One region of the Streptomyces sp. KLMMK genome, then DNA from elsewhere that is predicted to be linked to it. Evidence: riboswitches for the same ligand, from Rfam matches in the RefSeq annotation. Region 1 holds a riboswitch; each other region holds the start of a gene.
What was found. A riboswitch is a leader RNA that binds a small molecule or an ion and turns the genes downstream of it on or off. The one in region 1 is predicted to bind cyclic di-AMP.

Region 1 (4,947 bases):
GCAGGGAAAGCGCTGCAGGGGTGGAACGGTGGGGTACGTACCGAGGCATTGCGGACATGGTGCCTCCTTACGCGCCGTCGTTGATCCCGGCGATGAATTCCAGCGATTTCTCGTGCGAGAGGGCGTGTGCGCGCAGTGTCGTGAAGGCCGCGCCGTACGCCCGGAGGTCTTCTTTCCGCTCCAGGTAGAGGCTACTCGTCAAGTGGTCGAGAACAACCACATCCAGATCAGCAATGCGCGGAAATGAGAAAATAACAAAAGGCCCGGTGATGCCCATATGGCCGCCGCTGGAGAAGGGCAGGACATGCAGTCGCACGTGCCCCAGCGATCCCGTCTCCACCAGGTGCCGCAACTGCCCGGCCATGACCTCCGGGCCGCCGACCTCATGGCGCAGCACGGCCTCGTCCAGCACGGCGCACACCTCCAGCGGCTGCTCGCCCCGGAGCACCGCCTGGCGCGCCAGGCGCACCCGCACCAGCTCCTCGACCTGCTCCGGCGCGGGGTCGCCGAGGGCCGCGCGGGTCACGGCGCGGGCGTAGTCCGGCGTCTGCAGCAGGCCGGGCACCACGGTGGTCTCCAGGGTGCTTAACCGCGAGGCCTCCGACTCCAGGCTGATGAAGTCGAGATAGGCGGGCGGCAGCCGGTCCCGGTAGGCGTACCACCAGCCGCGCCGGGCTCCCGCACCCTCGCCCGGTTCGGGGGACCCCGCACCGCACAGCGCCCCCAGCAGCGCGCGCAGCTCGGCGTCGGTGACCCCGTAGGCGTCCAGCAGCCGGGCCACGTCCGCCGGTTTCACGCCACTGCTGCCCGTCTCGATCCGGCTGACCTTCGACTGGTGCCAGCCCACCGCACGCGCGGCCTCCAGGCTCGTCAGCCCGGCCAGTTCGCGCTGGCGGCGCAGCTCCGCACCCAGCTTGCGGCGGCGTACCGCCGGTCCGTACCGCATTGGCCCTCCCCTGGGTCACTGTCGTTGTCATACGTCAGTGTCAATAGCCCAGTGTGCCGTGTGAATCCGGTCGCTCGTTGTAGAGTTCACTGCTTCGGGCGACAGATATATGCATATCTCGGGGGATCGCTCCCATCACAGGCGTTATCAGTGGCAGTCTGTCGCGCAGAGCCGTCCGAGGCCGCTCATGCCCCCCACGACTTACGGCACGCTTCCCGGTTTTCCGTGGCACGCACCGGAGTCCGGTCTCGGCGGGACCTCGGCTGAAAGGGCCACCGCCATGGCAGACCACCAAGAAGCCACCGTCACGCTGCCGAGCGCCCCCGCCTCGGTCTCCACGGCGCGCCGCTACGTCGCGGAGGTGCTGGCGGACTGGGGGCTTCCGGGCGGGACGGACACCTCGGAGACCGTGCGCCTGATCGTCTCCGAGCTCGCGACCAACGCCGTGCAGCACACCCGGGGTCAGTCGCCCACCTTCACCGTGGACGTCCGCCTCGACCGTGATCAGCAGCTGCGCATCGGCGTCACGGACAGCCACCCGCGCTTCCCCCGGCGGCTGCCCGCCGCGGTCCAGCAGGACAACGGCCGCGGCATGGTGATCATCCGCTGTCTCACCGCGGAGCACGGGGGGCGGCTGTTCTGCACGCCGACCTCCGACGGCGGCAAGACGGTGTGGATCTCCCTCCCCTGGACCGCGCCGGTCAGCGCCGAGCGCTGAACTCCCCTCCGGCCGGCCTGGCCCCCCGCACCCGGGTGCGGGGGGCCTCGGGCCTCTTCGGGCCCTCGTGCGGGGAGGTGCGGGGAGTGGGTGTCACCGGCCCTTCCGGGGTCTCCGGGCGGGCCGGTGACGCCGGGTCAGCCGACCCGGCCGTAGAGGACGCTGTTGGTCCAGATCCGCTCCAGACGGACGACCGCGCCCGTCTTGGGTGCGTGCCAGATGCGGCCGTCCCCGTTGTATATCCCCACGTGGTAGATCCCGCGCCCGGAGACGAAGAAGACGAGGTCGCCGCGTTCGCGTGCGGAGCGGGGGATGTGGTGGGTGCTGTTGTACTGCTGGGCGGCGGTGCGGGGCAGGGACTTCCCGGCCCGCTTGAAGGAGTAGAGCGTCAGGCCCGAGCAGTCGAACCGGGAGGGTCCGGTCGCCCCCCACTGATACGGGGAGCCCTGCTTCGAGGCCGCGATCCGCAGTGCCTGGGTGGAGACGGTAGACGCCTCCGCCTCTGCCGCGCCGCCCGGAACCAGCACGGTGGCTCCGACGGCGGCGAGAGTGAGGGCCGATGCCGCACCGGCCCTGGACAGCTTTGACGGACGTTTGTGCGCGCCCATGCGCTAACCCTTCGTCAGCCGCCTGTGAAGGATGACCTGTCGGGTTCGGGCAGGCGAAGGTTGCCCGGCCGCTGTCAACGGCTTCACCCCAAGGGCCGACCGCACTACTCTTGGTCGTCCCACCACTCTTGGGTCCTCCATCCCTGCCGTTGCACTCAAGTCGACCCGGCATCCCGGCGGCGGCAGGGTTCGGCGTCCGCCGGGACCGCCCCGCCTGGGTGGCGGGGTCTTGTCGTCGAAGGGATCTTGGCGCAGCCGCCGTGCCGATTCCGAGCGGAACCAGGGGTATGTGAGCCTGATCACTTCTGGGCAATTCCGGTGGACGCGGGGCGATTTGATGGTGTGCGCCCAAGCCGGCTGAGCCGCTGGCCTGCGGCGGTTCGTACCGGCCCGGGGGCAATCCGGCCGTCCGCGCCAAATCGATCACCGCGCCCCGTCTACGCCGTGATCCTTCATGGAGGGGACCGGGGTTTATTCGGGTGCGGACCCCCGGCCCTCCGGCGCACATGGCGCGGAGATCCCTTCGCCCCCGGCGCTCTGCGCCGGGGACCCGTATCGTCCGCGTCGGCATGACCCGCTCGCACCTTCCGTTCACCCGTTCCGTACGGGCGTGCGAGCCGCGGCGCCGTCGTACCACCGCGACGACCATGGTCTGCGCCGCCCGTAGCCGGCCGTACGTGTCGTGCGGACGGGCGGCCATGATCCGGCCCAGAAGATCCAGTAGGTGCAGACGACAGACGGCGCCCGGGCCCGTGGCCATGGCATCGCAAAGAGTCAGTTAACGCGTTGGAAAAGGTTGCGCCCTAATCTGCAATCACTGGCCACCGGCCGAAGAACCCCAGGTCAACACCGTGTTGAACTCGGGTAGCGTCCCGGTGCGTCCATCCGGGACACCTGGGACGACAGTGAGGTGGGACGCATGCAACTCTCCCCGCGCGAGCAGGAACGACTGCTCCTGCACGTGGCCGCCGACGTGGCCGCCAAGCGCAAGGCCCGCGGCCTGCTCCTCAACCACCCCGAGGCGGTGGCCCTGATCACGGTCCACGTCCTCGAAGGCGCCCGGGACGGCCGCACCGTCGCCGAGCTGATGTCCTCCGGGCGCGGGGTGCTCACCCGCGACGACGTCATGGAGGGCATCCCCGAGATGCTCCACGACGTCCAGGTCGAGGCCACCTTCCCCGACGGCACCAAGCTCGTCACCGTTCACGAACCGATCTGCTGACGGGGAGGACCCGCGATGATCCCCGGAGAAATCCTGTACGCCGCCGAGCCCGTGGCCCTCAACCAGGGACTGCACCGCACCCGGCTCACCGTGCTCAACGCCGCCGACCGCCCGGTGCAGGTCGGCTCGCACTACCACTTCGCCGAGGCCAACCCCGGCCTCGACTTCGACCGTGCGGCGGCCCGCGGCAAGCGCCTCGACATCGCCGCCGGCACCGCCGTCCGCTTCGAGCCGGGCATCCCCCTCCAGGTCGACCTCGTCCCCATCGGCGGCAAGCGCATCGTCGAGGGCCTGCGCGGCGAGTGCGGGGGACCGCTCGATGACTGAACTCAGCCGCGTCGCCTACGCCGGCCTCTACGGGCCGACCGCCGGCGACCGCGTCCGCCTCGCCGACACCGACCTCGTCGTCGAGATCGAGGAGGACCGCAGCGGCGGGCCCGGGCACGCCGGCGACGAGGCCGTCTTCGGCGGCGGCAAGGTCATCCGCGAGTCCATGGGCCAGTCCCGCGCGACCCGGGCGGACGGGGCCCCCGACACCGTCATCACCGGGGCCCTCGTCCTCGACCACTGGGGCGTCGTCAAGGCCGACATCGGCATCCGCGACGGCCGGATCACCGGCGTCGGCAAGGCCGGCAACCCCGACACCATGGACGGCGTCCACCCCGACCTCGTCATCGGACCCGAGACCGAGGTCATCGCCGGCAACGGCAAGATCCTCACCGCCGGGGCCGTCGACGCCCACGTCCATTTCATCTGCCCGCAGGCCGCGGACGAGGCTCTCGCCTCGGGAGTCACCACCCTGCTCGGCGGCGGCACCGGGCCGGCCGAGGGCAGCAAGGCCACCACCATCACCCCCGGAGCCTGGCACCTCGCCCGGATGTTCGAGGCCATGGAGGGCTACCCCGTCAACGTCGGCCTGCTGGGCAAGGGCAACACCGTCTCGTACGACTCGATGCGCGCCCAGCTGCGGGCCGGCGCCGTCGGCTTCAAGATCCACGAGGACTGGGGGGCGACCCCCGCCGTCATCGACGCCTGCCTGGCCGTGTGCGAGGAGAGCGGGGCCCAGCTCGCCATCCACACCGACACCCTCAACGAGGCCGGCTTCGTCGGCGACACCCTCGCCGCCATCGCCGGCCGGTCCATCCACGCCTACCACACCGAAGGCGCGGGCGGCGGGCATGCACCCGACATCATCACCGTCGTCTCCGAGGCCAACGTCCTGCCCAGCTCCACCAACCCCACCCGGCCGCACACCGTCAACACCGTCGACGAGCACCTCGACATGCTGATGGTCTGTCACCACCTCAACCCGGGCGTCCCCGAAGACCTCGCCTTCGCCGAGTCCCGCATCCGGCCGGGCACCATCGCCGCCGAGGACGTCCTGCACGACCTCGGAGCGATCTCGATCATCTCCTCCGACTCCCAGGCGATGGGCCGCATCGGGGAGGTCGTG
Region 2 (4,947 bases), on a different contig from region 1:
CTCGCCTCCGAGGCCCCGGAGCTGATCGTCGCCGTGGTCTTCGCCTGGCGCATGCGGGTCGGCGACGGGCTGGGCGCGCTGCTGTCGAGCAAGGTCAACCAGTGGACGCTGCTGGTGGGCTGCCTGCCCCTCGCCCACGCGCTCGGCGGGGGAGGGGCGGCCCTGCCGCTGGTGACCCGTCAGGTCGACGAGGTGGCCCTGACGGCCGCGCAGACCGTCCTGGCCGTCGTCGTCCTGCTGGACCTGCGCTTCGTGCGGTGGGAGGCCGCCGTCCTCCTCGTCCTCTTCGCGGTGCAGTTCGCGCTTCCGGGCGAGTACGCCCGGGAGGTGCTGACCTACGTCTACCTGGGCCTGGCGGCCCTGCTGCTGACGAGGCGGTGGCGACACCTCCCGGACACGGGCCGGGCCCTGGGCGGGCGGGTCGCGGGGGACCCGCACTTCTGACCTGCCGCTACGGTTCCGAGATCAGCTCCGTCACCGCCTTGAGCCCGTCCGTGGCCAGCGCCCGGCGCTGCCGGTCCGCTCCGGTGCCCCGCCGCAGCAGGCGGTTGACCAGCGAGCTCACCTGCCGGGTGTCGCCCGACTCCTCCAGCGACCGCCCTATGTGGGCGAGGAGGCTGCGGACGACCTCGTCCGCGCCGTGGCGCCGGCCCGCGGGGTCCACGAGGACCCCGTCGAGACCGTGCCGGGCGGCGTGCCAGTTCGCCGCGGCCAGCAGCTCCGGCAGGCAGGGCGTGGGGGGCCGCCCGGCCTTCTCGTCGCGGATGGCGGTGGCGACCAGCCCGCGGACGATGCCCGCGAACATGACGGCGTCGTCGGCGCGCAGCTGGACGTCCAGGCAGCGCACCTCGATGGTGGGATAGCGGTCCGACAGCCGTGCCTGCCAGTACAGCTGGCCCCGGTCCTCGATCGCCCCGGCCGTCAACAGCGCCTGGATGCGGGCCTCGTAGTCCGCGAGGCCGTCGAAGTACGGGGGCGGGCCGCTGACCGGCCAGCGGCTGTAGACCACGGTCCGCCAGCTGGAGAAGCCGGTGTCGATGCCGTTCCACAGCGGGGAGTTGCCCGCCATGGCGACCAGCACGGGCAGCCAGGGCCGGACCCGGTTGAGGACCGCGACGCCCATCTCGCGGTCGGGGATGGCGACATGGACGTGCATCCCGTGGACGAACTGCTCGTCCACGAGCTGGGCGGCACGGATCCGCATCGCCAGATAGCGCGGGTTGCCGGTGACCGGGATGGGCTCGGGGCCCGAGCACGGCGCCGTACCGCAGGCGGCGATCCGGCAGCCGGACCGCTTGGCGGCGGAGCTCACCGCATGGCGCAGCCGCAGCAGGTGGCGGCTGGCCTCGGCGAGATCGGAGCAGACCGGAGTGGCAACTTCCACCTGGGCCTGCAACAGCTCCGCCTGAATCTCCCGCTCGTTCACGACCGGTTCCAGGTCGACCGCCGCCCGGACCTCGTCGGCCAGGGGTACCGGCAGTGCGGTGGCCGGGTCGAGCAGAAGATACTCCTCCTCGATCCCTAGGGTGAGCATGCCGTAGGGCTACCCTCGGGCTCGCGAAGCGAACCGCACGGAGCCCGCCGGCACGGCCTTCTGACGCAAAGACGCCCTACCGCCGCCCTGCCGCGGCCCCCGCCACCTCGTCTTTCGTGCATCGCCGGGGTGACTCGAATCAGTTCTTCAACTCCCTTTTGATAAAGGGGATTACCGGTTACCCGTGATGCCGGGTAACACCCCGGTTCCAGGGATCGCCGTGAAGTGAAGAAGTTCACAGAAGCACCTTTCGGCTCCGAATTCCGGCGGCCCGTGATGCAGGATCGTGCATCGAACAACAAGATCCCGTCACCGAGGCGGGCGACCCGGGCGGACGCCGAGTCCTGCCGCCGTACCGGGTGCGGAGCAGAAACGAATGGATCGGCAGGAGCGGGAGACCCGAGCACGGCGGACCACGATGGCAGTGGTCCTTGGGGTGAAGCCATTTCAGGTGGCCGGGCAACTTCGACAGCCCGAACCCGACAGGTCATCTTTCGCAGGCGGATGACGAAGGGTTTTGGCATGTCTGCGTTCCCTGGCATATCCACACTCATGTCCCGCGCCGGTGCCGCTTCCGTGGTCACCGCGGCCACCGTGACCGCGTCGATGCTCCTCCCCGGAATGTCGGCCGAGGCGAGTGCCGCCACTCCGGGCGCCACCGCCCTGAAGGTCGCGGCCTCCAAGCAGGGCTCCCCCTACCAGTACGGCGCCGCCGGCCCCAACCGGTTCGACTGCTCGGGCCTCACGCTCTACTCGTTCAAGAAGGCCGGCAAGACCCTGCCGCGCACCGCGGCCGCGCAGTACAACAAGACCCGGCACATCTCCGCCGGCTCCCGCCAGGCGGGCGACCTGGTCTTCTTCCACTCGGGAAGCAACGTCTACCACGTCGGGATCTACGCGGGTAGCAACAAGATCTGGCACTCGCCCAAGCCCGGCGCGAAGGTCCGGCTGGAGAAGATCTGGTCCGGCAGCGTCTGGTACGGCCGGGTCAACTGACCGTCCGGACCACCCGGTCCGGCCCGGGGTGCGACGACCGACCGGGCCGGGGCGACCCAACCCCGGCCCGGAGACCTCCGGGGGAACCCGTGCAGGGTTTCCCCGGAGGAGTGCGTCACAGCCGCGTCCTGGAGCGGTGCCTCAGGGCAGCTGCGCCCCGTACGCCTGCAGCGCCGCCGGTACGGGCTGGAAGAACGTCTCCCCGCCGCCGGAGCAGTCGCCGCTGCCGCCCGAGGTGAGGCCGAGGGCGGTGGCACCGTCGAAGAGGGCGCCGCCGCTGTCGCCCGGTTCGGCGCAGACCGAGGTGCCGATCATGCCCTCGACCGCCCCCTCCTCGTAGTTGACGGTCACGTCGAGGGCCGTGACCTCGCCGCCGTGCACCCGGGTGGTGCTGCCGCTGCGCTGCACCTTCTCGCCGACGACGGCTTCCCCGGCCTTGCCGATGTTCTGCGTGCCGCCGTTGTAGAGGTCCACCGCGCTCGGGTGGGCGATGGTGGACGTGTAGCGGACGAGCGCGTAGTCGTGGCCGGGGAAGGACGAGCTCTCGACCACGCCGATCTGGGCGCCGCCCTGGGTCGCGGACCAGGTCCGCGAGGCGTTGCCGCAGTGCCCGGCCGTGAGGAAGTACGGCTTGCCGCCCTTGGTGACGTTGAAGCCCAGCGAGCAGCGCACGCCGCTGCCCCAGATCGCGTCGCCGCCCGCGATGAGCGGACGGAACTTCCCTGACGTTCTCCTGACCGCGACCTTGTCGCCGAGCTGTGCGACGGCTTTGTCCAGCCGGTCCTGCCGGGCGCCCGTGACCGTGCTGTCGGCGGTGACGACGACCTTGTTGGAGCGGGGATCCACCGACCAGGCCGTGCCCGGTACGCTCGCCTCCGCCTTGAGCGTCCGCAGGGCCGAGGCGAGCTCGGCGGCCGAGTGGCGCACGGTCCTCGGTTCGGCGCCGGCGGCCCTTGCCCTGGCCGCCGCCTCCTGGTCGAGGACGCCGACGACGAGCCTGCCGGTCCCGGCGTCGTAGTACGAGCCGGCCGAGTCCGCGCCGAGGTCGGCGGATATCCGCTGAGCCAGCTCGGCGGCCTGCGGCGAGGAGAGCTGACGGGGTGCCGGCGAGTCCGCGTGCGCGCCGGGGAGCGTCAGGGCCGCGGCCGTCAGGGCGACCATCGCCGCGCCGGCGGTGGCCGTACAGCGCGTGGAGATGCGGGAACGTTTCACTCGTGACCTCCTGTGGGGGAGTGCCCGGCGGCACGGTGGTGCCCGGGCGTGGAGGACGTGCGGGTGCGATGCGCGTGCGTGACGCACGTGCGCGACCCGTGTGCGTGACGCGTGGGTGATGCGCATCGGTGAGGACACGGTGCACGACAGGCCGATGGGAGATCGTCGCGTCCATGTCAAGTACGGGATATGGGCGAGTATCCCGAGAGGACGAGCGGAAGTTCAAGAGCGACATTCGGTCGTGCGAAGGGCGCCGGCCGCAGTCCCCCGGCGGCTCAGCGGCACCGCAAGCCGCCCCCCTGAACGGGAGTGACGGGCCTGGACGGCCGCCGTGCGGTGACCGGACACCGCGGGGCACGCCTGTCCGGTAGTCGCTCCCCGCGGGCCGCCCGTGGAGCGGCGCCGGTACGTTCTTTGCTCAGTCCTAACGGCCGGGGCACCGCAAAGGGGAGGCCGGGTCCCGCCGTTCGCACGGCGGAACCCGGCCCGGCCTTCCCGGCCTTGCGGCTACTGCGCCCCCGTCGTGTGGGTCGGACGGATCGGGCCGCTGCCGCCCGGCTTCTGCGGCGCGGTGCCCTCCACGTGCTCGACCGGCTTGTCCAGCTCGGACGCGAGCGCCTCCTCGGACGGCGTGACGGGCTGCTCGGCGGGGGCCCCGGCCTGCTCGGTGCTCTTGGGGTCCTCAGCGGTCATATCGAAAACTCCTGTGTCAGGCGCGCTGTGATGCGCAGGGAACAACTGTGCCTGCAGTATGTAACGGCGCCATCAACGGACGATCAACGGCCCCTCACCCGTCCTCTGCTCCCGTGCCGGGCGCTGAGGTACTGTCACCATCTGTCGCCGGGCAGAGCCGGCAGGGCACGGTCGGGGGAAAGATGCGGGACACAACGGAGCCGTCCGCAGACCGGCTCCATTTCCAGCTGCTCGGCCCGGTGCGCGCGCTGGCGGACGGTCACCACGTGGACCTGGGCGCGCGCCAGCAGCGCGCCATGCTCGCCGTCCTCCTGCTGCGCGGCGGCGCCACCGTCTCCAGCGACGAGCTCATCGACGCCCTCTGGGGCGAGACCGCACCGCCCCAGGCCCTGGGCACCGTCCGCACCTACGCCTCCCGCCTGCGCACCCTCCTCGAACCCGGGCGCGCCGCCCGCACCCCCGCCACCGTCCTCGTCTCCGTCGCCGGCGGCTACGCTCTGCGCGTGGCACCC
Region 3 (4,947 bases), on a different contig from region 1:
TCGGAGGCGGCCACGTCGAGCGCGAGCGCGATGTCCTGGCCGGGGGTGTAGCCGGCCTGCTTGATGGCCTCGAGGATGAGGTCGAGGGCCTCGCGGTTGGAGCCGAGGTTCGGCGCGAAGCCGCCCTCGTCGCCCAGACCGGTGGACAGGCCCTTGGTCTTCAGGACCGACTTGAGGGTGTGGTAGACCTCGGTGCCCCAGCGCAGGGCCTCGGAGAAGGACTCCGCGCCGATCGGCGCGATCATGAACTCCTGGATGTCCACGTTGGAGTCGGCGTGCGACCCACCGTTGAGGATGTTCATCATCGGAACGGGCAGCAGGTGCGCGTTCGGGCCGCCCAGGTAGCGGAAGAGCGGCAGGTCGGACGCCTCGGAGGCGGCGTGCGCGACGGCCAGGGAGACGCCCAGGATGGCGTTGGCGCCGAGCGAGCCCTTGTTGTCGGTGGCGTCCAGGTCGAACATGGCCTGGTCGATCAGGCGCTGCTCGGTGGCGTCGTAGCCGACGAGCTCCGGGCCGATCTGCTCGATGACGGCGAGGACGGCCTTCTCGACGCCCTTGCCCAGGTAACGGTTCTTGTCACCGTCACGGAGCTCGATGGCCTCGAAGGCGCCGGTGGAGGCGCCGGACGGCACGGCGGCACGGCCCGTGGAGCCGTCGTCGAGGCCGACCTCGACCTCGACCGTGGGGTTGCCTCGCGAGTCGAGGATCTCGCGAGCTACGACGACGTCGATGGACGGCACGAGGGTCTCCTTCGTGTGTGTCTGTGGTTCTGCAGCACGAGCCTAACGGGCCCCGGAGGCTCGCCTCGCCGTTGGACCGCTTTCCCGGGCCGGAAAAGCCTAAAAAACAGCACAAAAGCCCAGAACACCGTATGTATGGCGGATCCGGAAACGGCTAAGCCCCGCTCCGGTGCGCGCTCGGGGCGGCGCATCGGAGCGGGGCGGTCCCGCCGGGAGCGGAGAAGGGCGGCCCACCGGAGCGGGCCGCCCTGCCGGATCAGCTGAGGTGCAGCTTCTGGCCGACGTAGATCACGTCCGCGTCCTGGACGATGTCCTTGTTGCGGTCGTACAGCTTCTGCCAGCCGCCCTTGACGTGCTGAGCCTCGGCGATCTTGGAGAGGGTGTCGCCCTCCTTGACCTCGTACTCGCCGTTGCCGACCTTGTAGGACTGCCCGCCCGGGGCGGTCCGCTTCGGGGCCGGGACCTCGTCGCGCTCGGTGGCCTGCGGCGCGGAGTGCTTCGGCGTGGTCTTCTTCGGCGCGGCCTGGCGCTCGCTGCGGTCCGCGTGGGACTTGCCCGAGACGGTGCCGCCGGTGCGGGAGGACTTGGTGGACTTGCTGACCGAGCCCGAACCGGACGGGTCGACGTTCGCCTTCGGGCCGCCGGCCGTCAGGCCGCCGGGACCGGCACAGCCCCAGGCGCCCGGGCCCTGCATGGCGAGCAGCTTCTCGGCCACGGCGATCTGGGCGCTCTTGGAGGCGTGGTCGGCGCGGTCGGCGTACTTCTGGCCGCCGGCGGCGTTCCAGGAGGACTGCGAGAACTGCAGACCGCCGTAGTAGCCGTTGCCGGTGTTGATGGACCAGTTGCCACCGGACTCGCACTGGGCGACCTTGTCCCACGTCGAGACGGAGGCGGCGTTGGCGGAGGTGGCGACCATCAGCGGGGCGGCGACAGCTGCACCGGTGACACCGGCGAGCGTGAAGATGCGGACGGCCTTGGACGGACGACGGTGCTTGCCCTTGGACATAAGTCGTTTCCTCACCGACGCCTACGAGGTGAGCTGTCGGGTTCGGGCTGTGAGTTCGCCCGGCTTCGTGTGCGAGCACACTCGGCTTCACCCCTAGCCGGTCCCGGACCCGCGGCTTTCGCCGAGGAGCCGTTTCCGGCGCCTACCTTGGTTCCCCCGCTCCTGCCTACGGCGCTTGCGCGACGACTCCCCCGATCGCCGGCAGGATTCGGCGTGGCGACCGTGGTGCCCGCGGTGGCGAGCGGACACGACGGTAAACACAGTCGCGGCAAGGGTTCAAACCCCTCTTTCCAGCCACAGTTGCCCCTGGCTACCCAGGGGAACATCGCGTTTCCGCAGGTGAGAGACGGTTTGCCAGTTTCGGGAAGACCGCATTCCGCCACCGGGCAAAGAGACCCATGTCTCACTTTCGACTGGAACGGACATTCGCCGCGAACTGCCGGTCTATTTACCGACCTCGAGCCTCTGACCAGGACGGATCAGGTCGGGATCGGTTCCGACCGCTTTCTCATTGCGCTGATACAGAGACTGCCAACCCCCCTTGACCGCATGCTGCTCGGCGATGGCTGACAGGTTGTCACCGGGGCGCACGGTGTAGTCGGTGGGCGTGGGGCTGCCGGTGCGGGCATCGCCACCGCCCCGCGACGTACGGCCCTCGTCCTCCGAACGCGACGGGTCGGCACGGTGCTTGCCCGTACCCGTGCCGCCCTCGCCGGGCAGCTGCCCCGCAGGCGAACCGGAATCGCCGGCAGCGGGTGTGGCGGAACCGTCCGGGATCCGGGTCGGGTCGTCCGTGGGGGACGTCGAGGGCTTGCGGTGCCGGCCTTCCTGCGGCTCACCGGACTTCCCGTCGCCCGGCGTGCCCGAGGCGTCGGGTGACGGCGCGTCGGACGACGGGCTGCCGGAGGGCCGGCCGGACGGCTGACCGGAGGACTGGCCCGGCGACGGCCGGCCGGTCGACGGCTGCCCCGAAGGCTGCGTGGAGGGGTCGGCCGAGGGGCTCGTCGAGGAACCCGGCGACGGCTTTCCGGACGGCGAGGGAGACGTGGACGCGTCAGAAGGCTTGTCGTGCTCGGAGGGCTCGGACGGCTCGGACGGCGTGGAGTGCGAAGTGGTGCGCTCCGGGGCGCGTGAAGGCGTCGAGTCGCTCGCGGGGGCGTGTGTGCCGCCCGGGTTGACCTCCGCCGGGGTCCCGCCCGAGGTGAGGCCCGCGCTCGCCGCGCAGCTCGACCAGGGGCTGGTGCCTCTGCTCTCGAGGATCTGCTCGGCGACGGTGATCTGCTGCGCACGGCTGGCGAGGTCGGGCCGGGGGGCGTACTCGCGGCCGCCGTGGCGCTCCCAGAGGTCCTGGGTCAGCTGCAGTCCCCCGTAGGTCCCGTTACCGGAGTTGGCGCTCCACATGCCGTCGCTCTCGCACTGGGCCACACGGTCCCAGGTGCCGGCGTCGGCTGCCGACGCGCCGGTGGCCGCCAGCAGCGGCATGGCGATTCCGGAGGCGGTCACCCCCGCGGCGACCATGATGGCGGGTATCTGACGGGGGCGGCGATGTCGGCCGTTTCCGGGTCTCATGGGCGGTTGCCTCTCGTTCGGCGGCGAATGGTGGTTGAAGATAGCGACGGCCCACCGGAGTCACAAGCCGATGTAGCGGAGGTCACGCCGAGATCACGCCGACTGACGTGAGGTCAGGCGGGCGGCCCCTCCTGGGCGGTTGTGCCCGGAATGTCTTCAGGTGTAAAGGCCACGGGCAGGGTGCGCAGACCGCGCATGATGAGCCCGCCGCGCCACCGCAGCTCCTCCGGATCGGCCCCCAGCCGCAGGTCGGGAAGGCGCCTCAGCAGGGTCGCCAGAGCCGTCTGGCCCTCCAGGCGGGCGAGGGGCGCGCCCAGGCAGTAGTGGATGCCGTGGCCGTAGCCGAGGTGCTGGTTGTCGCGCCGGGAGAGGTCCAGCGCATCAGGGTCGGCGAAGCGCTCGGGGTCGCGGTCGGCGGCCGCGAGGACGACGAGGACGGGGTCGCCCTCGGCGATGCGCTGCCCGCCGATCGTCAGGTCCCGGGTGGCGAACCGCCAGGTCGCGAGCTCCACCGGTCCGTCGTAGCGCAGCAGTTCCTCGACCCCGGTCGCGAGCAGGCCCTCGTCGCCCTCGGCGAGGGCGCGCTGGAGACGCTCGCGCTGCTCCGGATTGCGCAGGAGGGCGTAGGTTCCGTTACCGATCAGGTTCACAGTTGTTTCAAAACCCGCAAAGAGCAGGATGAAGGCCATGGCCGCGGCCTCGTCCTCGGTGAGGTGCTCGCCGTGGTCACTCGCCCTGATCAGACCGGAGATGAGGTCTTCGCCGAGATCCTCCCTTTTACGGTGGATCAGCTCGGTCAGATAGCCCCGCATCTTCTTCACGGAGCGCGCCACTCCGCCGCGCGGCCCGCCGCCGTGGCGGATCATCATTCCCGCCCAGTCCCGGAAGTCGTCCTGGTCCTCGCGCGGCACGCCGAGCATGTCGCAGATCGCATAGATGGGGAGCGGGAAGGCGAACTCGTGGATGAGGTCGGCTTCCCCCCGGGCGGCGAAGCCGTCGATGAGCCGGTCCGTCAGCTCCTGCACCCGGGGCGCGAACTCGGCGACCCGGCGCGGGGTGAACGCCTTCGAGACGAGGCGGCGCAGCCGGGTGTGGTCCGGCGGGTCGATGTTGAGCAGGTGCGTCATCAGGTTGGCGCTGCGCTCGCCCGGGATGCCGACCTTGCCCTTGCCGTGGGCGGACTCGGAGTGGTGCACGGGGTTCTTCGACAGGCGCTGGTCGGCGAGCGCCTGGCGGGCATCGGCGTACCGGGTGACCAGCCACGCCTCCACGCCGCTGGGCAGCGCGGTGCGGTGCACCGGGGCGTGCTCGCGCAGCCACGCGTACGCGGGGTACGGGTCGGCGGCGAATTCCCAGGTGAAGAGGGGCGGGGCGGGCGGGACCGGCGAGGCGTTCTTGTCGTGCACCCCTTGACGCTACTAGGGGCGCGGCGGGGCGGCTCGGGCTCCGTGCCGGGCAGGGGCGGGCTCGGCTGGTGGCCGGGGCCGGGCTCGCTGGTGGCCGGGGCCGGGCTCAGTGGTGGCCGGGGCCGCCGCTGCCGAAGCCGCCGCTGCCGCCCGGGTTCCACTTCTTGCGCTCCTCGCTGAGCTCCTCGGGGTGGCTGCCGGGGTTGCGCACCTCGTGCGGCAGCAC
Region 4 (4,947 bases), on a different contig from region 1:
TGCCCATGGGTCACACGGCCACGCAACAGGCCGGTACCGGCGGCCTCACAGCGACCGAGCACCGCCTGGCCAACGGCCTGCGGGTGGTGCTCTCCGAAGACCACCTGACCCCGGTCGCCGCCGTCTGCCTCTGGTACGACGTCGGCTCGCGCCATGAGGTCAAGGGCCGCACAGGCCTCGCCCACCTCTTCGAGCACCTTATGTTCCAGGGCTCGGCACAGGTCAAGGGGAACGGCCATTTCGAGCTGGTCCAGGGCGCCGGCGGCTCCCTCAACGGCACCACCAGCTTCGAGCGCACCAACTACTTCGAGACCATGCCGGCGCACCAGCTGGAGCTGGCCCTGTGGCTCGAGGCCGACCGGATGGGCTCCCTGCTCACCGCCCTCGACGACGAGTCGATGGAGAACCAGCGCGACGTCGTCAAGAACGAGCGCCGCCAGCGCTACGACAACGTCCCCTACGGCACCGCCTTCGAGCGGCTGACCGCCATGGTCTTCCCGGACGGCCACCCGTACCACCACACCCCGATCGGCTCCATGGCCGACCTGGACGCGGCCTCCCTGGAGGACGCCCGCGCCTTCTTCCGCACCTACTACGCCCCGGGCAACGCCGTCCTGTCGGTCGTCGGCGACATCGACCCCGAGCAGACCCTCGCCTGGATCGAGAAGTACTTCGGCTCGATCCCCGCGCACGACGGCAAGCAGCCCCCGCGCGACGGCAGCCTGCCCGACGTCATCGGCGAGGAGCTGCGCCAGGTCGTCCGCGAGGAGGTCCCGGCCCGCGCCATGATGGCCGCCTACCGCCTCCCGCAGGACGGCTCCCGCGAGGCCGACGCCGCCGACCTGGCCGTCACCGTCCTCGGCGGCGGCGAGTCCTCCCGCCTGCACAACCGCCTGGTCCGCCACGACCGCTCCGCCGTCGCCGCCGGCTTCGGCCTGCTGCGGCTCGCCGGCGCCCCCTCGCTGGGCTGGCTGGACGTCAAGGCGTCCGGCGGCGCCGAGGTGGCCGGCATCGAGGCCGCCGTCGACGAGGAGCTCGCCCGCTTCGCCGCCGAGGGCCCGACGCCCGCGGAGATGGAGCGCGCCCAGGCCCAGCTGGAGCGCGAGTGGCTGGACCGGCTCTCCACCGTCAGCGGCCGCGCCGACGAACTGTGCCGCTTCGCGGTGCTGTTCGGCGACCCGCAGCTCGCCCTGACCGCCGTGCAGCGCGTCCTGGACATCACGCCGGAGGAGGTGCGGCAGGTCGCCCAGGCCCGCCTGCGCCCCGACAACCGCGCCGTGCTGGTGTACGAGCCCACCGAGCCGGCCGCCCCCGCCGCCGACGAGAACGCCGAAGCAGAAGAGGAGACGGCCAAGTGAGCGACGCCCTGGCCGCTGACACCGCCCAGCCTTCCATGGACTTCCACCCCCAGCCCCAGCCCGGGACCGCGGCCCCCTGGGCCTTCCCCGCCCCCGAGCGCGGCACGCTCCCCAACGGCCTGACGGTGCTGCGCTGCCACCGCCCGGGCCAGCAGGTCGTCGCCGTCGACATCAATGTGGTGGCCCCCCTGGCCGCGGAGCCGGAGGGCCTCGACGGCGTCGCCACCATCATGGCGCGCGCCCTGTCGGAGGGCACCGACAAGCACACCGCCGAGGAGTTCACCGCCGAGCTGGAGCGCTGCGGCGCCACCCTCGACGCCCACGCCGACCACCCCGGCGTGCGCCTGTCCCTGGAGGTCCCCGCCTCCCGGCTCGGCAAGGCCCTCGGCCTCGTGGCCGACGCGCTGCGCGCCCCCGCCTTCCCCGACCACGAGGTCGAGCGGCTGGTGGGCAACCGCCTGGACGAGATCCCGCACGAGCTGGCCAACCCCGCCCGCCGGGCCGCCATGGCGCTCTCCAAGGAGCTCTTCCCGGCCGGCTCGCGGATGTCCCGCCCGCGTCAGGGCACCGAGGAGACGGTCGCCCGCATCGACGCCGCCTCCGTGCGGGCCTTCTACGAGGCCCACGTGCGCCCCGCCACCACGACCGCCGTGGTCGTCGGCGACTTCACCGGCGTGGACCTCGACGAGGCCCTCGCCGACTCCCTCGGCGCCTGGACGGGTTCCCCGGCCGAGCCGTACCCGCTCAAGCCGGTCACCGCGGACGACACCGGCCGCGTCGTCATCGTGGACCGCCCCGGCGCGGTCCAGACGCAGCTCCTCATCGGCCGCATCGGCGCCGACCGGCACGGCCAGGTCTGGCCCGCCCAGAGCGTCGGCACGTACTGCCTGGGCGGCACCCTCACCTCCCGTCTGGACCGCGTCCTGCGCGAGGAGAAGGGCTACACCTACGGCGTGCGGTCCTTCGGCCAGGTGCTGCTGTCCACCCCGGAGGGCACCGGCGCGGCCATGCTCGCCATCAGCGGCTCGGTGGACACCGCCTCCACCGGCCCCGCGCTGGAGGACCTGTGGACCGTCCTGCGCACCCTCGCCGCCGGGGGCCTGACGGACGAGGAGCGCGACTCCGCCGTGCAGAACCTCGTCGGCGTCGCCCCGCTGAAGTACGAGACGGCGGCGGCCGTCGCGGGCACCCTCGCCGACCAGGTGGAGCAGCACCTGCCGGACGATTTCCAGGCGCACCTGTACGAGCGCCTCGCCGCGACGGGCACGGTGGAGGCCACCGCCGCCGTGGTGAGCGCCTTCCCGGTCGACCGCCTGGTGACGGTGCTGGTCGGTGACGCCGCGCAGATCGAGGAGCCCGTCCGGGCCCTCGGTATCGGGGAAGTGACCGTGATCACGGGCTGACGCCCCGGCGGGCCGGCCGCACCGGTCGGCCCGTCAACCGGCAGGCACGCGCACCCCTGAGGCACGCGTGCCTGCCAAATGTCCGGTTTAGTGGAGTGGTTGCACGTCTGTGTTGTGGCGTGGGCCACAAAATGGGGCTTCTGTTTGCCGATCGAAAGTGGCGGCGTCTAGCGTCAAAGCGTCTGTCCGTCAGATGTGCGTCGCATCCGCGGCCCGGGCAGACATCGCCGAGTCCCCGTACGGCGCGAGCCAGGGGAGCCGGGGACCCAAGTGTCCCTGGGGTGAATCGGGCCCCTTTCCGGAGGGATCCGTAGGAGACCTTCCTGCTCCGAACCCGTCAGCTAACCCGGTAGGCGAGAGGGAAGGAAAGGACCAGCCTCACCAATGGCGTTCACTCGTGCCACCGGGAAGCACCGCAAGCCGAGCCGCGCCGTTCGCGTCAGCGCGAACGCGGCGGGCATAGCCACCCTCGCCGCCACCGGTGTCGTCGCGGGCCTCGCCGCCCCGGCGATGGCCGCCTCTCCCGACGAGACTCACCGCCCCACCGAGGATACCGGCCTGACCCAGGCCGTCGTCATCGGCGAGGACACGGCCGGCCGCATCGGCGAGCAGGCCCAGGTCCAGACCAGCGCCGCGGCCGAGAACACCGCCGTCCACGAGGCCGAGACCGCCGCCAAGCAGCAGGCGGCCGACGTCAAGAAGGCCGCGGACGAGGCCAAGCGCAAGGCCGAGGCCGAGCGCAAGGAGCAGGAGCGCGTCGCTCGCGAGCAGGAGCGCAAGCGCCTCAACACCTTCGTCTCGCCGATCGCCGGCTCGTACGTCTCCACGTCCTACAAGGCCTCCAGCGGCCTGTGGTCCTCCGGCAGCCACACCGGCATCGACATGCACGCCGCGACCGGCACCTCGATCCAGGCCGTGGGCGCGGGCACCATCGTCGAGGCCGGCTGGGGCGGCGCCTACGGCAACAACGTCGTCATCAAGCACAACGACGGCACCTACACGCAGTACGGCCACCTCTCGTCCATCGACGTCAGCGTCGGCCAGTCGGTTACCGCCGGCCAGCAGATCGGCCTCTCCGGCGCCACGGGCAACGTCACCGGCCCGCACCTGCACTTCGAGGCCCGCACCGGCGCCACGTACGGCACCGACATCGACCCGGTCGCGTACCTCAGCGAGCACGGCGTCAACCTCTGACGCCCCTGCCCGCGCCCCCGCGCGGCACATTCGCCTGACGAAGGCCCCGGCCCACCGGCCGGGGTCTTCGTCGTATCCTCGTGTTGGCCAAAACATATCGATGACTTCACATGCGCCGTCGGAAATCGCGGACGGCTGCAATAGAGTCGCTGAACAGGCGTCAATCGGCCGCGTTTCGCGGGGGTTATGCGGAGGTTCACCCATGCGGGGCCGTACGTGAACGGTGATGGCACAGCAAATCAGAGCGGCCGTCGCATTTCCGCGCACGCCGTGTGCACGGCGATCCGTGACGACATTGTTTCGGGCACGTTTCCGCCCGGCAGCAGGCTCACCGAAGAAGTCCTCGCGCGCCGCTACGGCGTTTCGCGCGTGCCCGTGCGCGAGGCGCTGCGCACCCTGGCCTCGGAAGGGTTCGTGACCACCCGGCGGCACGCGGGCGCCTGCGTCGCGGAGCCGACCGAGCAGGAGGCCGCCGATCTGCTGGAGGTCCGCGCCCTGCTGGAGCCGCTGGGCGCCGCGCGCGCCGCACAGCGCCGTACGGAGGCGCACCTGAAGGTGCTGCGCGGTCTGGTCCGGCTCGGCCAGGAGCGGGCCCGTGGCGGGCGTACGGGCGAGCTGCGGCCGCTGGGGGACTGGTTCGACGAGACCCTCGCCCAGGCGTCCGGCAGCCCGAGCCTCGCGGGCCTGCTCACCCAGCTCCGGCTCAAGATCGCCTGGGTGTACGCGGCGGAGCCGCCCGCGCGCCCCGTCGACACCTGGGAGGTGCTCGGCGCCCTCGTGGACGCCGTCGCCCGCGGCGACGCGGAGCGGGCCCGGGCCATCGCGGCGGCCCGTGCGGACCGGTCGCCGGGGGAATTCCGGCTGCGCCGCACCGTGCCGGCGGCCCGCGTGCGGAATGCGGGTCCGGCCGTGCGAACGGTGATCTCCGGCTCCTGATCCCCGGTTCCGGTCCGGGTTCCCGGGGCGGGCCTATTTATGTCCGGTGTTACCGC

Region 2: another riboswitch for cyclic di-AMP. It lies ahead of V7793_RS28865 (C40 family peptidase); the one in region 1 lies ahead of V7793_RS31725 (C40 family peptidase).
Region 3: another riboswitch for cyclic di-AMP. It lies ahead of V7793_RS10155 (transglycosylase family protein); the one in region 1 lies ahead of V7793_RS31725 (C40 family peptidase).
Region 4: another riboswitch for cyclic di-AMP. It lies ahead of V7793_RS25205 (M23 family metallopeptidase); the one in region 1 lies ahead of V7793_RS31725 (C40 family peptidase).

What each region holds. Positions count from the first base shown of each region.
Region 1 covers NZ_JBAMDC010000386.1:706-5,652, reverse strand. The annotation lists gene V7793_RS31740 (DUF397 domain-containing protein) at 1-58, opposite strand, end outside; gene V7793_RS31735 (helix-turn-helix domain-containing protein) at 68-946, opposite strand; gene V7793_RS31730 (ATP-binding protein) at 1,227-1,664, shown strand; gene V7793_RS31725 (C40 family peptidase) at 1,802-2,272, opposite strand; cyclic di-AMP (ydaO/yuaA leader) riboswitch at 2,277-2,461, opposite strand; gene V7793_RS31720 (urease subunit gamma) at 3,192-3,494, shown strand; gene V7793_RS31715 (urease subunit beta) at 3,510-3,821, shown strand; gene V7793_RS31710 (urease subunit alpha) at 3,814-4,947, shown strand, end outside.
Region 2 covers NZ_JBAMDC010000301.1:2,643-7,589, forward strand. The annotation lists gene V7793_RS28855 (hypothetical protein) at 1-444, shown strand, start outside; gene V7793_RS28860 (carboxylate-amine ligase) at 452-1,534, opposite strand; cyclic di-AMP (ydaO/yuaA leader) riboswitch at 1,890-2,052, shown strand; gene V7793_RS28865 (C40 family peptidase) at 2,057-2,530, shown strand; gene V7793_RS28870 (S1 family peptidase) at 2,672-3,742, opposite strand; gene V7793_RS28875 (hypothetical protein) at 4,250-4,435, opposite strand; partial or broken gene V7793_RS28880 (AfsR/SARP family transcriptional regulator) at 4,618-4,947, shown strand, end outside.
Region 3 covers NZ_JBAMDC010000038.1:17,988-22,934, reverse strand. The annotation lists gene eno (phosphopyruvate hydratase) at 1-740, opposite strand, end outside; gene V7793_RS10155 (transglycosylase family protein) at 997-1,746, opposite strand; cyclic di-AMP (ydaO/yuaA leader) riboswitch at 1,750-1,930, opposite strand; gene V7793_RS10150 (transglycosylase family protein) at 2,191-3,315, opposite strand; gene V7793_RS10145 (cytochrome P450 family protein) at 3,429-4,721, opposite strand; gene V7793_RS10140 (DUF6479 family protein) at 4,828-4,947, opposite strand, start outside.
Region 4 covers NZ_JBAMDC010000220.1:93-5,039, reverse strand. The annotation lists gene V7793_RS25215 (M16 family metallopeptidase) at 6-1,358, shown strand; gene V7793_RS25210 (M16 family metallopeptidase) at 1,394-2,761, shown strand; cyclic di-AMP (ydaO/yuaA leader) riboswitch at 2,977-3,132, shown strand; gene V7793_RS25205 (M23 family metallopeptidase) at 3,146-3,955, shown strand; gene V7793_RS25200 (GntR family transcriptional regulator) at 4,226-4,891, shown strand.